4 regions of the Pseudomonas sp. 32A genome follow, and region 1 is predicted to be linked to each of the others. Evidence: predicted binding sites of a transcription regulator. Region 1 holds the regulator's gene; each other region holds the start of a gene.
What was found. The regulator sigma-54, encoded in region 1, starts transcription at its own class of promoters, with help from an activator protein. The targets are predictions, from matches to a motif close to ANTGGCATNNANNTTGCTNT.
Positions count from the first base shown of each region.

Region 2: flgB (flagellar basal body rod protein FlgB) is a predicted target of sigma-54. The motif match lies at 2,050-2,069, and genes of this name have one in related genera.
Region 3: ACUN0G_RS21565 (circularly permuted type 2 ATP-grasp protein) is a predicted target of sigma-54. The motif match lies at 1,317-1,336, and genes of this name have one in related genera.
Region 4: ACUN0G_RS29320 (circularly permuted type 2 ATP-grasp protein) is a predicted target of sigma-54. The motif match lies at 2,034-2,053, and genes of this name have one in related genera.

Region 1 covers NZ_JBQYLY010000001.1:3,948,911-3,952,217, reverse strand. Annotated here, with positions in the region: gene lptB (LPS export ABC transporter ATP-binding protein) at 1-287, shown strand, start outside; gene ACUN0G_RS18115 (RNA polymerase factor sigma-54) at 472-1,965, shown strand; gene hpf (ribosome hibernation-promoting factor, HPF/YfiA family) at 2,041-2,346, shown strand; gene ptsN (PTS IIA-like nitrogen regulatory protein PtsN) at 2,359-2,823, shown strand; gene rapZ (RNase adapter RapZ) at 2,826-3,307, shown strand, end outside.
Region 2 covers NZ_JBQYLY010000001.1:4,576,100-4,579,406, forward strand. Annotated here, with positions in the region: gene ACUN0G_RS21100 (chemotaxis protein CheV) at 74-1,006, shown strand; gene cheR (protein-glutamate O-methyltransferase CheR) at 1,050-1,877, shown strand; gene flgB (flagellar basal body rod protein FlgB) at 2,113-2,520, shown strand; gene flgC (flagellar basal body rod protein FlgC) at 2,524-2,976, shown strand; gene flgD (flagellar hook assembly protein FlgD) at 2,993-3,307, shown strand, end outside.
Region 3 covers NZ_JBQYLY010000001.1:4,664,254-4,667,560, reverse strand. Annotated here, with positions in the region: gene ACUN0G_RS21565 (circularly permuted type 2 ATP-grasp protein) at 1-1,284, opposite strand, end outside; gene ACUN0G_RS21560 (ribonuclease E inhibitor RraB) at 1,721-2,062, opposite strand; gene ACUN0G_RS21555 (hypothetical protein) at 2,276-2,536, opposite strand; gene ACUN0G_RS21550 (START domain-containing protein) at 2,616-3,221, opposite strand; gene ACUN0G_RS21545 (YkgJ family cysteine cluster protein) at 3,266-3,307, opposite strand, start outside.
Region 4 covers NZ_JBQYLY010000001.1:6,377,207-6,380,513, reverse strand. Annotated here, with positions in the region: gene ACUN0G_RS29325 (alpha-E domain-containing protein) at 1-443, opposite strand, end outside; gene ACUN0G_RS29320 (circularly permuted type 2 ATP-grasp protein) at 446-1,855, opposite strand; gene ACUN0G_RS29315 (hypothetical protein) at 2,256-2,801, shown strand; gene ACUN0G_RS29310 (hypothetical protein) at 2,874-3,086, shown strand; gene ACUN0G_RS29305 (hypothetical protein) at 3,098-3,238, shown strand; gene ACUN0G_RS29300 (cation:proton antiporter) at 3,242-3,307, opposite strand, start outside.

The sequences.
Region 1 (3,307 bases):
AAATCGCCCGCGCCCTGGCCACTGCGCCGAAGTTCATCCTGCTGGACGAACCCTTCGCCGGTGTCGACCCGATCTCGGTCGGTGACATCAAGCAGATCATCCATCACCTCAAGGCCAAGGGCATCGGTGTATTGATCACCGACCACAACGTCCGCGAGACCCTCGATATCTGCGAAACCGCCTATATCGTGAACGATGGACAGCTGATTGCCGAAGGTGACTCCGCCACTATCCTGGCCAACGAACTGGTTAAGGAAGTGTATCTGGGTCACGAGTTCCGCCTGTAAACACGGTGGTATCAGGCCATTCGCCATGGAGCGCGGTAGTCAATAAAAACCTCAGTATTTTTATTGTTACCGCGCTCTAGGCAAAGCCCCCGATATCAGGCATATAATTTGCTTATGTTTGGCGCTCACGCGCCCTGTCGTGGATGGCGCATTGCGCCGGCGAATAAGGTGTTAAGCCCCTGCCATGAAACCATCGCTAGTCCTGAGAATGGGCCAGCAGCTGACGATGACACCGCAGCTGCAACAGGCCATCCGCCTGCTCCAATTGTCGACCCTGGACCTGCAACAGGAAATCCAGGAGGCCCTGGAGTCCAATCCGATGCTCGAACGCCAGGAAGAAGGCGACGACTTCGATAATGCAGACCCGCTGGCCGACAACATCGAGCAAAAGCCCAACCCCGACGTACAGGAACCCTCCTACCAGGAAACCGCCCCTACGGTGGATAACCTTGAGGAAGGCGAATGGAACGAACGCATTCCCAACGAGCTTCCCGTGGACACCGCCTGGGAAGACGTCTACCAGACCAGCGCCAGCAGCCTGCCGAGCAATGATGATGACGAGTGGGATTTCACCACCCGCACGTCCGCCGGCGAGAGCCTGCAGAGCCATTTGCTCTGGCAACTGAACCTGGCCCCGATGTCCGACACCGATCGCCTGATCGCCGTGACCCTGATCGATTGCATCAACAACCAGGGCTACCTGGACGAGACCCTTGAGGAGATCCTTGAGGCCTTCGATCCGGAACTGGACATCGAACTGGACGAAATCGAAGCCGTCCTGCACCGCATCCAGCAATTCGAGCCCGCCGGCATCGGCGCACGCACCCTCAGCGAGTGCCTGTTGCTGCAACTGCGCCAATTGCCGGCCAAGACTCCTTGGCTCGCCGAAGCTCAGCGCCTGGTTACCGACTACATCGACCTGCTGGGCAGCCGCGACTACAGCCAGCTGATGCGCCGCATGAAGCTCAAGGAAGATGACCTGCGCCAGATCATCGAGCTGGTGCAGAGCCTCAACCCACGCCCGGGCTCGCAGATCGAGTCCAGCGAAGCCGAATACGTCGTGCCCGACGTCATCGTGCGCAAGGACAATGAGCGGTGGCTGGTGGAGCTGAACCAGGAATCGGTGCCACGCCTGCGGGTCAATCCGCAATACGCAGGTTTTGTGCGCCGCGCCGACACCAGCGCCGATAACACCTTCATGCGTAACCAACTGCAGGAAGCCCGCTGGTTCATCAAGAGCCTGCAAAGCCGCAACGAAACCCTGATGAAAGTCGCCACCCAGATCGTCGAGCACCAGCGCGGCTTCCTGGAATACGGCGACGAAGCGATGAAGCCGCTGGTACTGCACGACATCGCCGAAGCGGTGGGCATGCACGAATCAACGATTTCCCGGGTGACCACGCAAAAATTCATGCATACCCCACGGGGTATATATGAGCTGAAATACTTTTTCTCCAGCCACGTCAGCACCTCCGAAGGCGGCGAATGCTCGTCCACGGCGATCCGCGCGATCATCAAAAAACTGGTTGCCGCGGAAAATCAGAAAAAGCCGTTGAGTGACAGCAAGATCGCTGGTTTACTGGAGGCACAAGGCATTCAGGTCGCCCGTCGAACCGTCGCCAAGTACCGCGAGTCCCTTGGGATCGCGCCTTCCAGCGAGCGTAAGCGTTTGATGTGACGGGCGGGCCATAGCGTTCCAGTGGCGGGTATTCCTACCCGCCGCTTTATGCACTGGCAACGAAGGAGAAGCTGTATGCAAGTCAACATCAGTGGACACCATGTAGAAGTCACCCCTCCATTGCGCGAATACGTCGAGCTGAAGCTGAAGAAGCTTGAGGGCCATTTCGACAAGATCACCAACGTGCAGGTCATCATGAAGGTCGACAAGCTTCAGCAGAAAATCGAAGCGACACTTCAGATACCTGGTGGCGAAGTGGTCGCCAATGCCGAACATGAAGACATGTATGCATCAATCGACTTGCTCACAGACAAGCTTGACCGCCAACTTAAAAAGCATAAGGAAAAGCAGCAGAGCCTTCTTCAAGGCACTGGCCGCTAACACTCCCCACCCATGATCCGACTTGAAACCATCCTGACCCCCGGCCGTTCCCTCGTGAACGTGCCGGGCGGCAGTAAAAAGCGCGCCCTCGAACAAATTGCCAACCTGATCGGCCGCGAAGTGCCCGAAATGGATACGCAAGCTGTGTACGAGGCCCTGATTGCCCGTGAAAAGCTCGGCTCGACCGGCTTTGGCAACGGCATCGCCATTCCTCACTGCCGCCTGCAAGGCTGTGAGTCTCCAGTCAGCGCCCTGCTGCACCTGGACGCCCCTATCGATTTCGACGCCATCGACGGCGCCCCGGTTGACCTGCTGTTTGTACTGCTGGTCCCCCAAGCCGCCACCGATGCGCACCTGGAACTGCTTCGGCAGATCGCCAGCATGCTCGACCGCAAAGAAGTTCGCGACAAACTGCGCAGCGCCCCCAGCAATGAGGCGCTGTACCAGGTCGTCCTGGATGAACAAAACGGGCAGTAATCATGCGTTTGATCATCGTCAGCGGCCGTTCCGGCTCAGGTAAAAGCACCGCTCTCAATGTTCTTGAGGACAACGGCTTCTATTGCATCGACAACCTGCCCGCTGGCCTGCTGCCTGAACTGGCGGAACGCGCACTGATTCATACCGAGTTGGCTCAACCGCTGGTCGCCGTTTCGATCGACGCCCGCAACCTGCCCAGCCACCTCACCCGCTTCCCGGAACTGCTCGAAGAAGTACGGGCCAAGCACATCCATTGCGATGTGCTGTACCTGGACGCCGATGAAGAGACGCTGCTCAAGCGCTTCTCCGAAACCCGTCGCCGCCACCCGCTGAGCAGCCCGCATCGTTCCCTGGCCGAAGCCATCGAGGACGAGACCAAACTGCTGGGGCCGATCATTGACCTGGCCGACCTCAAGATCAACACCACCAACCTGAACCTGTATCAACTGCGGGATGCGATCAAGCTGCGCCTGCTGAATCAGCC
Region 2 (3,307 bases), 630 kb from region 1:
AAAAAAGCAAAGCTCGTGCCGTTTAGTGTTGGGGACGCGTCGTACCCCTAAGTTTTAGCGTAGGAGTCTGTGCATGGCCGGTGTAATGGATTCAGTGAACCAGCGCACACAGCTGGTGGGGCAGAATCGCCTGGAGTTGCTGCTGTTTCGTCTGGACGGCAAGCAGCTTTACGGGATTAACGTCTTCAAGGTTCGGGAAGTACTGCAGTGTCCCAAGCTGACAATCATGCCCAAATCCAGTCCGGTGGTTTGCGGTGTGGCCAATATCCGTGGCGCGACCATCCCGATTCTTGACCTGGCCATGGCCACCGGTTCGTCGGGTTTGCAGGATCGTGAGAGTCCGTTCGTGATCATCACCGAGTACAACACCAAGACCCAGGGTTTCCTGGTGCGCTCTGTGGAACGCATCGTCAACATGAACTGGGAAGAGATTCATCCGCCGCCCAAGGGCACCGGCCGCGATCACTACCTCACGGCAGTGACGCGGGTCGACAACCAGTTGGTGGAAATCATCGACGTGGAGAAAATCCTCGCCGAAGTGGCTCCGACGTCGGAGGCGATATCGGTGGGTGTGGTAGACGCCGAAACCGCGCACAAGGCGATCTCGCTGCGAGTGTTGACGGTGGACGACTCCTCGGTGGCGCGCAAACAGGTGTCCCGTTGCCTGCAGACGGTTGGCGTTGAAGTGGTGGCGCTCAATGACGGTCGACAGGCCCTGGATTACCTGCGCAAGCTGGTGGACGAGGGCAAGAAGCCGGAAGAAGAATTCCTGATGATGATCTCGGATATCGAGATGCCGGAAATGGACGGCTACACCCTCACGGCCGAGATACGCAACGACCCACGCATGCAAAAACTACACATCATCCTGCATACTTCGTTGTCGGGTGTATTCAATCAGGCGATGGTCAAGAAGGTCGGTGCCGATGACTTCCTGGCCAAATTCCGCCCTGATGACCTGGCATCCCGGGTAGTCGACCGGATCAAGGCAGCAGATCACGGCTAGGGGCCTTTTCCCTGGCGGTCACACGATTTAAGAGGCGGTATCATTGTCTACGGGTAATTTGGATTTCGAACAGTTCCGGGTCTTCCTGGAAAAAGCCTGTGGCATATTGCTCGGTGAAAACAAGCAATACCTGGTATCCAGCCGTCTCAACAAACTGATGGAGCAGCAGGGCATCAAGTCCCTCGGGGAGTTGGTGCAACGGATCCAGGGCCAGCCGCGCAGCGGGCTCAAGGAGATGGTGGTCGATGCCATGACCACCAACGAAACCTTGTGGTTTCGCGATACCTATCCGTTTGAAGTGCTCAAGAACAAGGTGCTGCCTGAAGCGATCAAGGCCGCACCGGGCCAGCGCCTGCGCATCTGGTCGGCCGCCTGTTCGTCGGGGCAGGAACCGTATTCGATTTCGATGGCCATCGATGAGTTCGAGCGGACCAACATGGGCCAGTTGAAGGCCGGGGCGCAAATTGTGGCCACGGATTTGTCCGGCACCATGCTCACCAACTGCAAGACCGGTGAGTACGACAGCCTGGCACTGGGGCGCGGGTTGTCTCCGGAGCGTTTGCAGCGGTTTTTCGATCCTAAAGGCGCGGGACGTTGGGCCGTCAAGGCGCCGATCAAGAGCCGGGTGGAGTTTCGCTCGTTCAACCTGCTGGACAGTTATGCCAGCCTGGGCAAGTTCGACATGGTGTTTTGCCGCAACGTGCTGATCTACTTCTCGGCCGAGGTGAAGAAAGACATTCTGTTGCGCATCCACGGCACCCTCAAACGCGGTGGTTATCTGTTTCTGGGCGCTTCCGAGGCGTTGAACGGTTTGCCGGATCATTACCAGATGGTGCAGTGCAGCCCTGGGATCATTTACCAGGCCAAGTGAAGAATGCTTGAACAAAAAAGGGAGGCCTGCACAGGCCTCCCTTTTTTTATGGCCGCAAAGCGGCAAGCCCTCATTGCCGCTTTACTGGCGTTTCGCGGAAACCCTTTGCCGCTTTTCTGGCATTGCCGCTGGCAATTGCCCCGCAAACCCTTGATTTACGGCGCTCCAGCAACTTGGCATGGCCCTTGCTAAATCCTAGTTACGAAAAGCAGGTCAGCCCCTATAGGTCTCCGCCATGAGCATCAGCTTCGATAAAGCGCTCGGTATCCACGAACAAGCCCTGGGCTTCCGCGCCCAGCGTGCCGAAGTCCTGGCTAACAACATCGCCAACGCCGACACCCCGAACTACAAGGCTCGGGATCTGGATTTCTCTGCCGTGCTCGCTGCACAGCAAGACAAGACCAAGAACGGCACCTTCGCCCTGAACATGACCAACAGCCGTCATATCGAAGCGCAAGGCCTGGGCAATGGTGACGAGTCGCTGCTGTATCGCACGCCGATGCAACCGTCGATCGACCAGAACACCGTGGATGCTCAGCTGGAGCAATCGGCCTACGCCGAGAACTCGGTGAACTTCCAGGCCAGCTTCACCCTGCTCAACAGCAAATTCAAAGGGCTGATGTCAGCCCTGCGTGGAGAATAAGCCATGTCCCTCGCCAGTGTTTTCAATATTGCCGGTAGTGGCATGAGCGCCCAGACCACGCGCCTCAACACCGTCGCCAGTAACATCGCCAACGCCGAGACCGTGTCTTCGAGCATTGACCAGACCTACCGTGCCCGGCACCCGGTGTTCGCCACCATGTTCCAGGGCGGCCAAGGCGGCCAGAGTGGTAGCGGCGATTCGCTGTTCCAGAACCAGGATGCCGCAGGCCAGGGCGTGCAGGTGCTCGGTGTGGTCGAAGACCAGAGCAACCTCGAAGCCCGCTACGAACCGAACCATCCCGCTGCGAACGAAAAAGGGTACGTGTACTACCCCAACGTCAACGTGGTCGAGGAAATGGCAGACATGATTTCCGCCAGCCGCTCGTTCCAGACCAACGCGGAAATGATGAACACCGCCAAAACCATGATGCAGAAGGTCCTGACCCTGGGTCAGTGATAAGGGGCGCCAAATAATGGCCATTGTTGATACCAGTTCGACGAACACGGCGGTCCAGGACCTTTTCAATTCCAAGGTCAAGACGGCGACAGATAACAGCAGCGTCGGCGATGCAGCCAAGTCGGCGACGGGCAACCAGTCGTTGGGCAAGGACGCGTTCCTGCAGCTGCTGGTCACCCAGCTGAAAAACCAGAACCCGCTGTCGCCCCAGGACAACGGCGCGTTCGTGGCACAGCTGGCTCAGTTCAGCAGCCTGGAAGGCATCAACACCCTGAACGACTCGGTGAATGCGATCTCCAGCAACTTCAGCTCCTCGCAGGCACTGCAGGCG
Region 3 (3,307 bases), 720 kb from region 1:
CACAAACGGGCGCAGGTCGATGTGGCGTGGAGCGATGCCGTTTTCGACGAAGGTCGGGCAGGTGGACAGGCACAGGGTTGGCTGCGCGATATAGGCGTGGGGCTTGGCCTTGATGCGTGCGCGGAAGGCTTCGATTTCCGCCGCCGAGGCGGCCGGGCCGACCAACATGCCGTAGCCACCGGAGCCCTGGGTTTCCTTCACCACCAGTTCCGGAAGGTTGGCCAGCACGTGGGACAGTTCACTGGGATTACGGCACTGGAACGTCGGAACATTCTTCAGGATCGGTTCTTCATCCAGGTAAAAACGGATCATCTCGGTGACGAAGGGGTACACCGACTTGTCATCCGCCACCCCGGTGCCGATGGCGTTCGCCAGCACCACATTGCCCGAGCGGTACGCCGCCAGCAGGCCCGGCACGCCGAGCATGGAATCCGGGTTGAAGGCCAGCGGGTCGAGGAACGCGTCGTCGAGGCGGCGGTAAATCACATCCACCGCCTTGGGGCCGTCGGTGGTGCGCATGAACACGCGGTCGTCGCGTACAAACAGGTCGGCACCTTCCACCAGTTCCACGCCCATTTCACGGGCCAGGAACGCATGTTCGAAGAACGCACTGTTAAAACGCCCCGGGGTGAGTACCACCACGCTGGGGTTATCCAGCGGGCTGGAGCTTTTCAGGGTGTCGAGCAACAGGTTGGGGTAATGATCGATGGGCGCGATGCGCTGGGCGGCGAACAGTTCGGGGAACAGGCGCATCATCATCTTGCGGTCTTCGAGCATGTAGCTGACACCGCTGGGGGTGCGCAGGTTGTCTTCGAGGACGTAGTAAGTACCGTCGCCATCGCGTACGAGGTCGACGCCGGAGATGTGGGAATAGATATCGCGGTGCAGGTCCAGGCCCTGCATCGCCAACTGGTATTGCTCGTTGGCCAGCACTTGCTCGGCAGGGATGATCCCGGCCTTGATGATCCGTTGTTCGTGGTACAGGTCGGCGAGAAACATGTTCAGCGCCTTGACCCGCTGGATGCAGCCGCGCTCGACGATCCGCCATTCGCTGGCCGGGATGCTGCGGGGAATCGTGTCGAAGGGAATCAGGCGCTCGGTGCCTTGCTCATCGCCGTACAGCGTGAAGGTGATACCGGCCCGGTGAAACAGCAAATCGGCCTCACGGCGGCGCTGGGCCAGCAGCTCGGCAGGCGTCTCGGCCAACCAGCGGGCGAACTCGCGGTAATGGGGGCGCACCTGCCCTGCCCCGTCGTACATCTCATCATAATAAGTGCGGATCATGCCGTACTCCTTGTCACCCGGACGCCAGAACCTTCGCAAGGCCCGTGCCAGCGGCATAAACACTTAAGTATCAATCAGTTGGAGATAGGCGCAGGTCTCACCGCACCGTCCCGGTGCAGCAAATACCCGCTGTCATGGGCGGCGCCTCATTGCAATGCAGGCCATGACTATCACCAGCATAGTCAGAGTTGATTTCACCGCGCGGCAAACCCTGCGGATAATCACCTCCATCGGCTGAACAGGACATGTCCTACAGCCTGCACCTTTGCTTGATGGGTAACGTGATACGGCATGTACCGATCGGTTCCCCTTCGCTCCGATCTTCCCTTTGGCCACCCTGCTCGGGTGGTTTTTTTTGCGTCGGATTTTTCCTGCACCAGAAACAAAAACGGCCGACCCAAAGGTCAGCCGATACGCTGTGTTATTGCTCATGCCGCTACATGGGTAACCCACGCACCTCCTGTTTCACGCCCCATCCCTCGATGATCCCGCCCAAAGGCTCGACCACCGCCTCAAAGTCCTGCTCGAAGTCTCCTATGCCGTCGTAGGTGGCGAACATGATTTTGCTCAGTTCCAGGTACCAGGCGCCGTCATCCCGCGCGCTGACCTGGGCATTCAGGGATTCCCCACGAAACCGACCCGCAGCCCGGCGCGCACGTTCCTCATCCGGGAAAATGGCGTAGAACTCGATGGGGTGGAAACGTGAGAAGTCAAAGCCGCCCTCTTTCATGCGGCGCAACACGTTGGTGCTGATGTCTTCTTGATAGGCTGTGCTCATGAAACGTCCTCCTCAAACCGATGGATAGACTTTCCGTGCTTCCCAAAGCCCGCACTGTAACGGCGCGGGTGTTACGGCAATGAAGTCGCCGCTGGGAGACAAGCATGTAGCTGACAAGACCAGACCTTAGCGATTCATTCGCTGATCTCGATTGCAGAGTAGCGCGAAGCTTTCAGCTCCACCAGAGTCCATTTAAGGGCATACAGGAAATGTTCAGGCGGCGGGGTCGACCTTGAGGTCTTTAATGCTGTTTTGATCTTTCAGGATCTTCACCGTGGGCTCGGCAACACGCCCTTCAAGATCGTTGAGATCCAATTCCTTCAGCACCGGAGACACGCGAGCGCGAACCAGGCGCGCAGCCTCTTCAAGGGTCGGTTTTTGCTCGCATTCGAATTGCTCGACTACCGACTCACCATGATCATCAGTGAAGGAAACGTTCCACTTTGGCATCAGAGCCTCCTCGATAAAACCCATGAGTGGGCTTACTTCTATCTGGACCTTGAGGGCTTGGAAATCGTTCCACTCAAGGCAGGAGGCACCTGATCAGCTGCAGCTACTTCTCAGCGTGTTCTTTCAGGGCTTTCAAGGTGTTGAACGGCGCGTCCACCACAAACTTGTTGGCCAACCACGACGGCACGCTGCCACCTGGCTCGGTGTGCACCTGGTAGGTCACTTCGGTCAGGTTGTCGCCTTTAGGCACCAGCTTCCAGTAACCGTCAACCTGGGCTACGCGCACATAGCCTTTGACTTCTGGCTGGTAGGTCGGCACTTCCAACAGCTTGCGGGTCACGCTGCCGTCGGCGGCCTTGGTGGTGGTGATTTCCAGGATCGAGTCACGGTCGGAGACCGGGAACGGGGCCTTGAACTGGGTGTAGGTCCAGCTCTTGTCACCTTCTTGCTTAAGCAGCTTTTGCGATTTGCATTCGTGGATCCAGGAACAGGCCCCGGCCACGTCTTCCTGCAATGCCTGGATCTTGGCCAGCGGCGCCTTGATAGTGGTCACACCGCGATAAGCCTTGTATTTGGAGCCGGCAACTTCACTCAACGACACTTTGATGCCGTCTTCATCCTTGGCAGTCTGCCAGTCTTCAGCGTGCGCTGCGGCAGCAAACATCACGGTAAAACCGCACAACGCAGCAATTCGTTTCAGTGAACCCATGGTCTTATTCCTTATTGTTGAAGTTCAGTACTTTGAACAGCCCTCTAAGCTGCGGTCATCTGTTCCCACCAGCCGATCAACTTGAT
Region 4 (3,307 bases), 2.4 Mb from region 1:
CCACGGAACAGGTGCGAACGCTGCTTCACCCAGTCGCAAAAGTGGCTGATGCCATGGCGCGCCAGGCCGCCGGCGGCGATGCTGCGCATTTCCAGCCAGGTGGCGTTGAGGTTTTCCCACATGTCGGCGGTGATTCGCCCGCGTACGGCGTGGGCATTACCCCGCGCAGCGCGCAGGCAGTTGTAGATGCTGGCCGGGTTTTCTTCGTCGAGGGCGAAGAAGTGCAACATGCGCTCGGCATCCAGCTGCTTGTGGCGTTCCAGGTAACTGTCCAGGGTGCCGCTGCTGAGCAGCGACATGGCCAGCTCGTCGAGCCCGTCACTGCGCCCGGCCTGGGGCATCAACGACAGCGAATAACTGACTTCGAGCATGCGGGCCAGGTTCTCGGCACGCTCCAGGTAACGGGACATCCAATACAGATCTGCGGCGGTTCTACTCAGCATATTCAGCCCTCCACCACCCAGGTGTCCTTGGTTCCGCCGCCTTGCGACGAGTTGACGATCAATGAGCCTTCGCGCAGTGCCACGCGGGTCAAGCCACCGGGCACCAGGCGGGTTTCCTTGCCCGAGAGCACGAAGGGCCGCAGGTCGATATGTCGCGGCGCGATGCCGTTTTCGACAAAGGTCGGGCAGGTGGACAGGCTCAGGGTCGGTTGGGCGATGTAGGCGTGAGGACGGGCCTTGATGCGTTGCCGGAAGTCCTCGATTTCAGCTGCGCTGGAAGCGGGGCCCACCAGCATGCCGTAGCCGCCGGAACCCTGGGTTTCCTTGACCACCAGCTCCGGCAGGTGAGCCAGCACGTGGGACAGTTCATCGGGCTTGCGGCACTGGAAGGTCGGCACGTTTTGCAGGATCGGATCTTCATCCAGGTAGAACCGGATCATTTCCGGCACATAGGGGTAGATCGACTTGTCATCCGCCACGCCGGTGCCGATGGCATTCGCCAGCACCACATTGCCCGCGCAGTAGGCCGCGACCAGGCCAGGCACGCCGAGCATCGAGTCGGGGTTGAAGGCTTGCGGGTCGAGGAACGCGTCGTCGATACGCCGGTAGATCACATCAACGGCCTTCGGGCCATCGGTGGTGCGCATGAATACCTTGAGGTCGTGCACGAACAGGTCGGCGCCTTCCACCAGTTCCACGCCCATTTCCCGGGCCAGGAACGCATGTTCAAAAAACGCGCTGTTAAAGCGGCCCGGCGTCAGCACCACCACGTTGGGGTTGTCCAGGCGGCTGGCACTTTTCAGGGTCTTGAGCAGCAGGTTGGGGTAGTGGTCTACCGGGGCGATGCGTTGTTTGGCGAACACCTCGGGGAACAGGCGCATCATCATCTTGCGGTCTTCGAGCATGTAGCTCACGCCGCTGGGAGTGCGCAGGTTGTCTTCGAGCACGTAGTAGGTACCGTCGCCGTCGCGTACGAGGTCGACCCCGGAGATGTGCGAGTAGATATCGCGGTGCAGGTCGAGGCCAACCATGGCCTTCTGGTAACCCTCGTTGCCGAGGACTTGCTCGGCGGGAATGATCCCGGCCTTGATGATGCGCTGGTCGTGATAGATGTCGGCGAGGAACATGTTCAGCGCATTCACCCGCTGGATACAGCCGCGTTCGATGACGCTCCACTCACTGGCAGGGATGCTGCGGGGAATGATGTCGAAAGGGATCAGTCGCTCGGTGTCTTGCTCGTCGCCATACAGAGTGAAGGTGATTCCGGCACGGTGAAACAGCAGGTCGGCTTCACGGCGGCGCTGGGCCAGCAGTTCCGGCGGCGTATTGGCCAGCCAGCGGGAGAATTCCTGATAGTGCGCACGGCAAACGCCTTGTGCGTCATTCATTTCATCAAAGAAAGATCGAGCCATTCCAGTACCTTGTCAGTGCCCGGGGAAATGCTGATGGGTGGCACTGCCGCTTTAGAAAACGCATTTTTTTATGAGCCCGTGGCTGATGGTGCCAGCAGGCCTGGTCCTTACTTTCTTTTGGGGTGGGCTCTGGGTCGAGAGGTAACGCTTGCTCCTGTATCCGGGCAGATGAATGGATAAAGCAATGCCTGTGCCGAAACCTCTGTATGAGCGAGCTTGCTCGCGAAAAACCTGAGAACACCCCGTTCAGTCAGGATGCCAGCGGTATCGTTGACGCCCTTCGCGGGCAAGCTCGCTCCTACAGGGGGCGGGGCGTGCTCCAAATTGGCGCATTAACAAACTTGAACTTCGCGCCGGCCTGATTCTTCTAAAGGGTCTCAGTCCAGCACGGAGCACGGATGTGCCCAGAATCATTTCACCCGACACCCCGGAATCGAGCCTGACCGACCACAGCGAACACAACGCGAAGATTTTCGGTTCGCCCAAGGACCGTCTCGATTTCTACCGGCGCGAGATCCAGTACGAAACCAGCATCCTGGCCAACCGTACCGACGCCTACCTTACGGCGCAGTCATTCCTGGTGATCGCCTTCGTTTCCGGCATGGGCAACCTCAATCCGGAATGGGGCAAGCTGTTCACCCTGGTGGTGCCGGTGTTCCTCGCGCTGCTGGGCATCCTCAGTTCCCTGAACGCCTGGCCGGGTATTCGGGCGGCCTACGACATCATTGATCACTGGCACTACAAGCAGAGCGAACTGCTGCGCAGCGAGCCGGTGATGGGCATGGCCTATGATGAGTCGCCGCTGTTTTCCGAGATGGAGTCGTCCCACAAGGGTTATCGCAAGTCGCTGTTGTTCTCGATGCGCGCGCCGTGGCTGTTCATGGTGTTCTGGGTAATCCTGGGGGCCTATGCGTTCTATATCCAGGTGGACAATCCCGGCTCATAAGCAATTGGAACTTCACCCACCCGCACAGGACCTTACCTTTACGCAGTCTGCGTTTTCCAACAGAGGTGAGCCATGAGCACAGACAACGACCCGCAAACCAGCAACCGTAACGATCCTGCCATCGATGGTGGCGAACCGGCGCCAGGCACCGCGGCCGACGCGCCGAAAGACCCGAAGCCTGCCAGCGACCCAAAGGCCAAGGAAAACGACTACAGTCCTGACTTCAAGCCCGAGCGCGAGCCCAAGCCTGAAACCGATGCCGATATCGATACCCAAGGCGGTTAGAGGAGACGGTCATGTCAGTTGAAATAGACGAAGACGATGAACTCAATGACCCGGGCAATGAAGACCCGGGTTCATTGATGGATGATGCCGAAGTTCCGCTTAACGACCTGGATGATGCCGCTGACGTCGGCAATATCGAAAACCAGGAGTAGACGTCATTGTTGTGCCTGTGCACGTCGTTCATACCACACCAGCATCGGCTGCGTGCTGAGACCATGAAC